2 regions of the Cupriavidus sp. Agwp_2 genome follow, and region 2 is predicted to be linked to the other one. Evidence: predicted binding sites of a transcription regulator. Region 2 holds the regulator's gene; the other holds the start of a gene.

Region 1 (3,850 bases), on a different replicon from region 2:
ATCGGAGGCAATTTCGCCTGACCAGAGAGGGCGAACGCATTCTCAATGTGGTCGGTAAGCGCCGTTGAAAGCCTCCCGAAAAGGGAGACGCCGGCGGTTTTTGTTCCTCTCCTGAAAGCTTGTCGGCTGAAATCTTGTCGGGTCGTCCAAGCACACGAAACCACGAGTGCATGCTAGGCACTTGCGTGCCGGCCTTCAGCCAAATCAAGCGTTCTCCCTGGCATCCCTGCTGCAGGCGGCGGAAAAGACTCAGGGATGGATAGTCAGGACGGCGGCGCCGGCGAGGCGGCCCGCGCGCAGGTCGACCAAGGCAACGTTGGCCTGTTCGAGCGGATAGGTGGTGATATGGGTCTGTAGCGGCGTGTGGGCCGCGATCGCCATCAACGCGTCGCCATCGGCCCGAGTGAGGTTGGCCACGGAGCACAGCCGTCGCTCTTCCCACAGCAACTGGTAGGGCATAGCCGGGATGTCGCTCATATGGATGCCGCCGCAGACGACGATGCCGCCTTTGTCGATGGCGCGCAGCGCACGCGGCACCAGCGCGCCCACGGGGGCAAAGATCAGTGCCGCGTCCAGCGGTACCGGTGCATCGAGGTCGCTGGCGCCGGCCCAGCATGCGCCAGACTGGTGTGCCAACTGCTGGGCAGCGCTGTCGCCCGTGCGGGTGAAGGCATAGACCTCCCGGCCCTGCGCCACGGCGATTTGCGTCACCAGGTGGGCTGCCGCACCAAAGCCGTAGATGCCGATGCGGCGCGCTTCACCCGCCATTCGCAGCGTGCGGTAGCCGATCAGGCCGGCACAGAGCAGTGGGGCGGCGTGCTCGTTGTCATAGGCGGCGGGAATGCTGAAGCAGTAGCGGCTGTCGGCCACCACGTACTCCGCGTAGCCGCCGTCACGCGTGTAGCCGGTGAACTGCGGCGCGTCGCAGAGATTCTCGTGATGTCGCACGCAGTAGCTGCACTGTCCGCAGGTATGGCCCAGCCATGGCACGCCGACACGGTCGCCCTGCCTGAACGCGGTGACACCGGTGCCACACGATTCGACCGTGCCGACGATCTCGTGCCCCGGAATGAGCGCAGGCTTGGGATAGCGCAGGTCGCCGTCGGCGATATGCAGATCGGTGCGGCACACGCCGCAGGCGGCCACGGTAATGCGGACCTCGCCCGGCCCTGGCTCGGGCACTGTGACGTCCAGCAGGCGCAAGGGCAGCCCCGCCCCCTCGAACAGCATCGCTCGCATGGTCGGCGGCATGGCGCAATCAGCCTTCGATCTCGCTACGGACCAGCAGCACCGGCTTGGTGGTCTGCGCAAGGACGCCTTCTGACACGCTGCCCATCAGCACGCGCCTAACGCCGCGCCGGCCATGGGTCCCCAAAACGATCATGTCGGCATTCCAGGTGTTTGCTTCGTTGACGATGGTCGTCGAGATCCGGCCTGGGGCCAAGGGCTTCTCGTCCAGTTGTGCGTTGCAGCGGATACCGGCTTCGCTAAGGCGGGCAGTGGCCGCATCCAATGCCTTGCGGCCATGAGAGACCAGTTCTCTGACCAGTTCGTGCGGGTCGAAAGAGCCCGTCCCGAAATAGATGTCGCTGTCGTCCACCACGTACAGCACTTTGACTTCGGCATTGGTGGCCCGGCCGATGGCGATCGCCTGGCTGAGCGCCAGGTCGGAGGAGCGGCTGCCGTCCACGGCAAGCAAGATGCGCTTATACATGAGATGTCTCCTGAGAAGGATCGACCCAAGTCCCATCTTAAGATTCGCTCTAATCAGAGTAGATGGTGATGGTGAATTCGGGTTGACATGGCTCAACGCCGGACGCGGGACGATGAAATCCTGGGTTGGGGGCAGGCCTTTTGCAACGCGTTGGAGCGATTTTGCATGACGTTTCCCAAGATCTGCTCCGCGCGGAGCCACGGTGCGCACTGCTGTTGGCCCTGCGTGGACGCCACGTGGGGCGGGCGGGGCGGGACACTGTTCAAGCGTAGGTATTCGCATGTCCGCATGATTGATCCGTATCAACCACCACTCGGTTCCCCCACCTAGACTGGCTGTATCGGCCAGCGGCACCCGTGGCGGGACCAACGGCTTCGCGCAAGCGTCAAAGGACACCAGCATGCAACTGCAATTCCTCGGCGCGACCGATACGGTCACCGGCTCCAAGTACCTGCTCGATACCGGCAGTCAACAGGTCATGGTCGACTGTGGCCTGTTCCAGGGATACAAGACCCTGCGCCTGCGCAATTGGGACCCACTGCCGCTCGATCCGGCCAAGCTCGACGCCGTGGTGCTGACCCATGCCCACATCGACCACAGCGGGTATTTGCCCCTGCTGGTGCGGAACGGCTTCCGCGGCAGCGTGTACTGCACAATGGGCACCGCGCAGCTGTGCGGCATCCTGCTGCCAGACAGCGCCCACCTGGCGGAAGAAGACGCCGATTACGCGAACCGCAAGGGTTTTTCGCGTCATCGCCCCGCATTGCCCCTTTACACGGCCGCCGACGCTGAACGAGCAATGCGGCGACTCCAGCCGATGCAGTTCGGCAAGCGCTTCCAGGTAGCGCCCGGCATCGAGGCCGAGTTTGCCCGGGCCGGACATATCATCGGGGCAGCTATTGTCACGTTGTTCGTCGACGGCAAGCGCATCGTCTTCTCAGGCGACCTCGGGCGGCAGCAGGACGTCGTCATGCGCGCGCCGGAAATGGTGCGTCAGGCGGATTACCTGCTGGTGGAGTCCACCTACGGCGACCGGCGGCATCCGGACGACGACCCACTCGATGTGCTCGGCGAGATAGTCAGCCGGACAATTGGCCGCGGCGGCAGTTTGATCATCCCCGCTTTCGCGGTGGGGCGCACGCAGAGCCTGCTTTACTGCCTGCACCGCCTGCGCGAGCTCAAGCGAATCCCCGACGTGTCGGTGTACCTCAACAGCCCGATGGCCATCGATGCGACCATGATTTTCTCGCTGCATCCGGAAGAACTGCGCATCAGCCGCGAAGAGTGCGCCGCAGCCTGCAACCTCGCCATCCCGGTGCAGAGCATGGAGCAGTCGATCTGGCTGAACCACGACCGAAGTCCCAAGATCATCCTGGCTGGCAGCGGCATGGCTACCGGTGGTCGCGTGGTCCACCATCTTGCCGCCTACGGTCCGAACCCTCGCAATGCCATCCTGCTTTCCGGCTTCCAGGCGGCGGGTACGCGCGGCGCAGCGCTGGCCGCAGGCCGGCGCGACATTCGCGTCCATGGTAAGGACATCGCCGTGCATGCGTCGGTGGAGCAGGTCGAGAACATGTCCGCACATGCCGATGCCGCGGAACTCATGACATGGCTTGGCGGCTTTCACCAGGCGCCGCGGCGTACGTTTGTCGTCCACGGCGAGCCACAGGCAAGCGACGCGCTTCGCCAGCTCATCGAGCGCGACCTGCGCTGGGCAGTCACTATGCCGGAATATCGTCGCTCCTACCCGCTCGATTGATCCAGCCCGGCGCCTGCCCTATGCATTTTTTGTCACGTCGGTCAAACCACGGAATCACGTCATGGACTTTAGAACCATCCTCGTCGACCTCAGCGAAGATTCAGCCCGGTCGGCACGCATTGAAACGGCCGCACGGGTTGCCGCGGAATCTGGCGGCAGCGTGGTCGGACTGACTGCAACTGGAACTAACCTGGAGCCGTTTCGCGGGGCGGGCGAAGAAGCCGGACAATACGCGGCGCTTGCCGCCAGCCAGCTGCACAAACTGGTTGCCGGTCACAAGGAAGCCCTCGACACGCTGACTAGGCAAGTGGCGCCGGACATTCCCACCCGGCATATCGTTATTGACGCCGAGTCCGGCTGGGCGCTTGCCGACGAGG
Region 2 (3,850 bases):
CGTCCAGGAAGGCCTTGGTGGTGGCATACAGGGCCGGCCGGCCCGGCACGTCGCGGTGGCCGATCACCTCGATCCAGCTACGGTCTTCCAGCTTCTTAATGACTTCCGTACTAACCGTCACGCCGCGGATTTCCTCGATATCGCCGCGCGTCACCGGCTGGCGATAAGCGATGATCGCCAGCGTCTCCATCACGGCGCGCGAATATTTCGGCGGCTTTTCAGGATTCAGGCGGTCGAGGTATTCGCGCATTTCGGGGCGGCTCTGGAAGCGCCAGCCGCTGGCCAGCGACACTAGCTCCACGCCGCGCGGGCGCCAGTCCTGGCGCAACTCCTCCAGCAGCACGCGGACGGTGTCCGCGCCGACATCGTCGGCGAACAGCCGTCGCAGATCATTGACGCGCAAAGGTTCCTGCGCGCAGATCAGCGCCGTCTCGAGGACGATCTTCGCCTCTTGGGTATTCATGTTGATGGTGTGCAGCCTGTCTTTGCACCTGCTCCCGGACGGATCCGGGGCACCGGAGATTTTGGATACAGCGACGCCAATGCCATCGCCATCTCATTGCGCAGCTCACCCGGATACCTGCTGCATCCAAGCCGTGCACTTCCATTCTTTGCATCGAGTTGCCGGGTCACTCCGGCAGGAGATCGTTCGCATGCCGCCATGGGCCGGTCAGCGAACCTCTTGCGTGGCACATCCGAAAACCGGACGCTGCTGTCGGCGAACTGAACGCCTCGGACGCAAGAAAAACGGGTATCGGGAGCAAGGCCGGCATCTCCAACACCGCAGTGCCAGCCGGGCTTTGATCTTTTGAACCGGATGGACCGCGGGCCGGGCCGGGCATCGAACCACCAACGCTTCCCGCCGCCGTGGGCGTGCCTTCTGGTAGGAAGGCCGCTTGGCGCTGCTCGCCGTTGCTTACAAAACACCGCGCGATACCGCAATGTTGGCGATTGTATGGCATTCCCGCCCTTGCCCGCAACCATCATTCGCTGCGCCGCGCGCCCCATGCGCCTCAAAAGACCAGGCAGAAACCCTGCTCTGCCAGCGAATGTGGCAGCAACACCGCGCGCGCCAGGCCAAGGGCCCCGAACGCCATGACCGCCACGCCCGCGCCCACCCGCACCGCGCGCTGCCGCGACAGGCTGCGCAGGTAGCCGGACAGCCCCGACAGCACCATCAGGTTGGGCAGCGTGCCGACGCCGAACACGCCCATCACCAGTGCGCCGGAACCGGCATTGCCGGCGAGCAGCGCAAGCGTCAGCGCACCATAGACCATGCCGCACGGCACCAGCCCCCAGGCCAGTCCAACCCCGTAGCGCCTGGCAAGGCCCCCATGCGCACGCACGAACGCGGGCATGTTGCCGCCTAGCCGGCCCAACTGCCGCGCCACGCCACTGCCAGCCCGCGCCGCCAGCCGCTCCAGCCATGCCACGGTAAAGGCATTGCCGCGCAGCAGGCGCCAGCCCGACCACAGCAGCATCGCGCTGCCGGCACCGAACAGCCAGCGCTGCAACGGCAGGTAATCCTGCTTCCACGCGCCGGCGCCGATCGCGCCCAGTAGCGCGCCTAGCATCATGTAGGTCGAAATCCTGCCCAGGTGCATTGCCAGCAACTCGCCGACCCAGGCAGCACGGCTGCGCACGAAGGTCATGGCCGCAACGCTGCCACGTGGTTGTTCGACTGCCAGCGCGATGCCGCCACACATTGCTGCACAGTGCACGCCGCCCAGCAATGCCAGCATAAAAACGCTAATTAGCACACCAAATGTCAAATCTGGCTCCCTGCCGCATCACATCGCACGGTAAAATGTCCTGATCGCGCCCTCGCATCCAATCTTGCAGGTTCCAATTGCTTACCTCCATTCCAATCACCGAAATGTCGCCCCGTTGCTCCACATGCGCGATGGGGCAACTGTGCCTTCCGGTTGGCATGTCCCAGCAAGACCTTACCAAGATGGACACGCTGGTGCAGGAACGCATCCGGGTCCATAAGGGTGAGACCTTGTATCGCATGGGCGATCCCCTCACCGCGGTTTATGCCGTTCGCTTCGGCACGCTCAAGACGCACGTCACGACCGAAGACGGCCGTTCACAGATTACCGGTTTCCATCTGCCAGGCGAGATCGTCGGACTCGACGGCCTGGGGGAAATGCAGCATGCCTCTGACGCGACCGCGCTGGAAGATACCGAAGTCTGCGTAGTCCGCCTTGGTGACCTCCAGACCCTGTCCGCAGACCTGCCTTCGCTGCAGCACCAGTTCCTGCGGCTGATGGGCAAGGAAATCACGCACGACCAGCTGATGCTGGTGACACTCGGCTCGATGCGCGCCGAAGAGCGCCTGGCCGCGTTCCTGATCAACCTGTCGGAGCGCCTTTCGGCACGCGGGTACTCGTCGACCGAATTCGTGATGCGCATGAGCCGCGAGGAAATCGGCAGCTACCTGGGCCTGAAACTGGAAACCGTCAGCCGCCTGTTCTCGCGCTTCGCTGAAGCCGGCCTGATTCAGATTCGCCAGCGCCACGTGAAGCTGGTGGATCTCGCCGGCATCAAGCAGCTCTACAGCCGCAGCTGCTGACCCTTTCCCACACCACACCACACCACACCGCATTGCGCTTGCGCCGCACAGGGCGGCGCAAGCATCCCCCTTCACTCCAGCTCGTCGGTATCGCTAAGTCGCGTCGGCATCGTGTACAGCGTCAGCCCGCTGGACAGCGCGCAGAATATCCACGCCAGCAGGAAGCTCATCGTATAGATCGATTCGCGCGACGCCTCGATCGGATGCCCGAAGAACTTCAGGTCGCCGGGATCCACGACCGAGAACACCGTCGCGGTGGCGAAGCCCGCCATCAGGAACCCCGGCCACAAGACCCACATCAGCCAGCGCAACCTCATGGCTGCCTCGCTGCGCTCGGCTGAGGCCGCACTGCCTCCGCCTTCTCGACCACCAGTCCATGACGCGCCGCGCCCTGCACCGGCATGTCAGGATGCGACGACGCAAGCCAGATGGTGACGCCGCACGCCACCATCGCGACCAGCGGGCCGCTCATCAACAGCCACGGCCACGGCTCTTTCCACCACGGATTGCCTTGCTGATTCATCATGCCCCCTTAAGTTCTGCACCGAGCGCCTGGCGTCACAGGTCGCGCGGCACGATAAAGCTGGTGGTTTGCCGGATCTCGGCGCTGCCCCGCTCAGTTGCTTCGCTGGTCACCGTCACGCTGATCTTGTGCGTGCCTTGCGCGGCGTATTCGATCGGCACGCGTATGCGGATCGGCAACAGCCGGTTCGACGTCGGCGCCAGCGACTCGGCCTGCTTGTCGTATTCGACCGTCAGGTTTTTCAACTCGTCGCTGTCGGCTCGCACGCTGATGTGCATCGGCCCTTCAGTCGTGTTGATCAGCTGCAGGCGATAGACGTTCTCGATCCAGCGGCCCTCGACTTCCCGGCCCAACGCGCCGCGGTCGCGGATGATGTCCACCTTCAGCGGCGTGCGCAGCGCGATCGAAGCGACGAAGCCCGCAAGCAGCGCAACCCACACCACCGAATAGATGATGACACGCGGGCGCATCAAGCGCTTGCGCGACGCTGCCGCCGACAGCGCCTTGCGCATGGCATTTTCCGACGTGTACCGGATCAGGCCGCGCGGATAGGACATCTTGTCCATGACCTGGTTGCAGGCGTCGATGCAGGCACCGCAGCCGATGCATTCATACTGCAGGCCGTCGCGGATGTCGATGCCGGTCGGGCACACCTGGACGCAAATGCTGCAGTTGACGCAATCGCCCAGGCCCGCCTGGCGATGATCGGTCTTGCGCGAACGGCTGCCACGCGGCTCGCCCCGGCCGATGTC

The links. The regulator FNR, encoded in region 2, switches genes on or off when oxygen is low (the NO sensors DNR and NnrR bind a similar motif). The targets are predictions, from matches to a motif close to TTGATNNNNATCAA.
Region 1: LPA45_RS32470 (universal stress protein) is a predicted target of FNR. The motif match lies at 1,797-1,810, and genes of this name have one in related genera.

The regions. Positions count from the first base shown of each region.
Region 1 covers NZ_CP088085.1:466,012-469,861, reverse strand. The annotation lists gene LPA45_RS32475 (zinc-dependent alcohol dehydrogenase family protein) at 250-1,251, opposite strand; gene LPA45_RS32470 (universal stress protein) at 1,259-1,714, opposite strand; gene LPA45_RS32465 (MBL fold metallo-hydrolase RNA specificity domain-containing protein) at 2,115-3,473, shown strand; gene LPA45_RS32460 (universal stress protein) at 3,535-3,850, shown strand, end outside.
Region 2 covers NZ_CP088083.1:2,249,660-2,253,509, forward strand. The annotation lists gene scpB (SMC-Scp complex subunit ScpB) at 1-463, opposite strand, end outside; gene LPA45_RS10575 (sulfite exporter TauE/SafE family protein) at 1,014-1,772, opposite strand; gene fnr (fumarate/nitrate reduction transcriptional regulator Fnr) at 1,850-2,575, shown strand; gene LPA45_RS10585 (hypothetical protein) at 2,647-2,892, opposite strand; gene LPA45_RS10590 (FixH family protein) at 2,889-3,098, opposite strand; gene ccoG (cytochrome c oxidase accessory protein CcoG) at 3,134-3,850, opposite strand, start outside.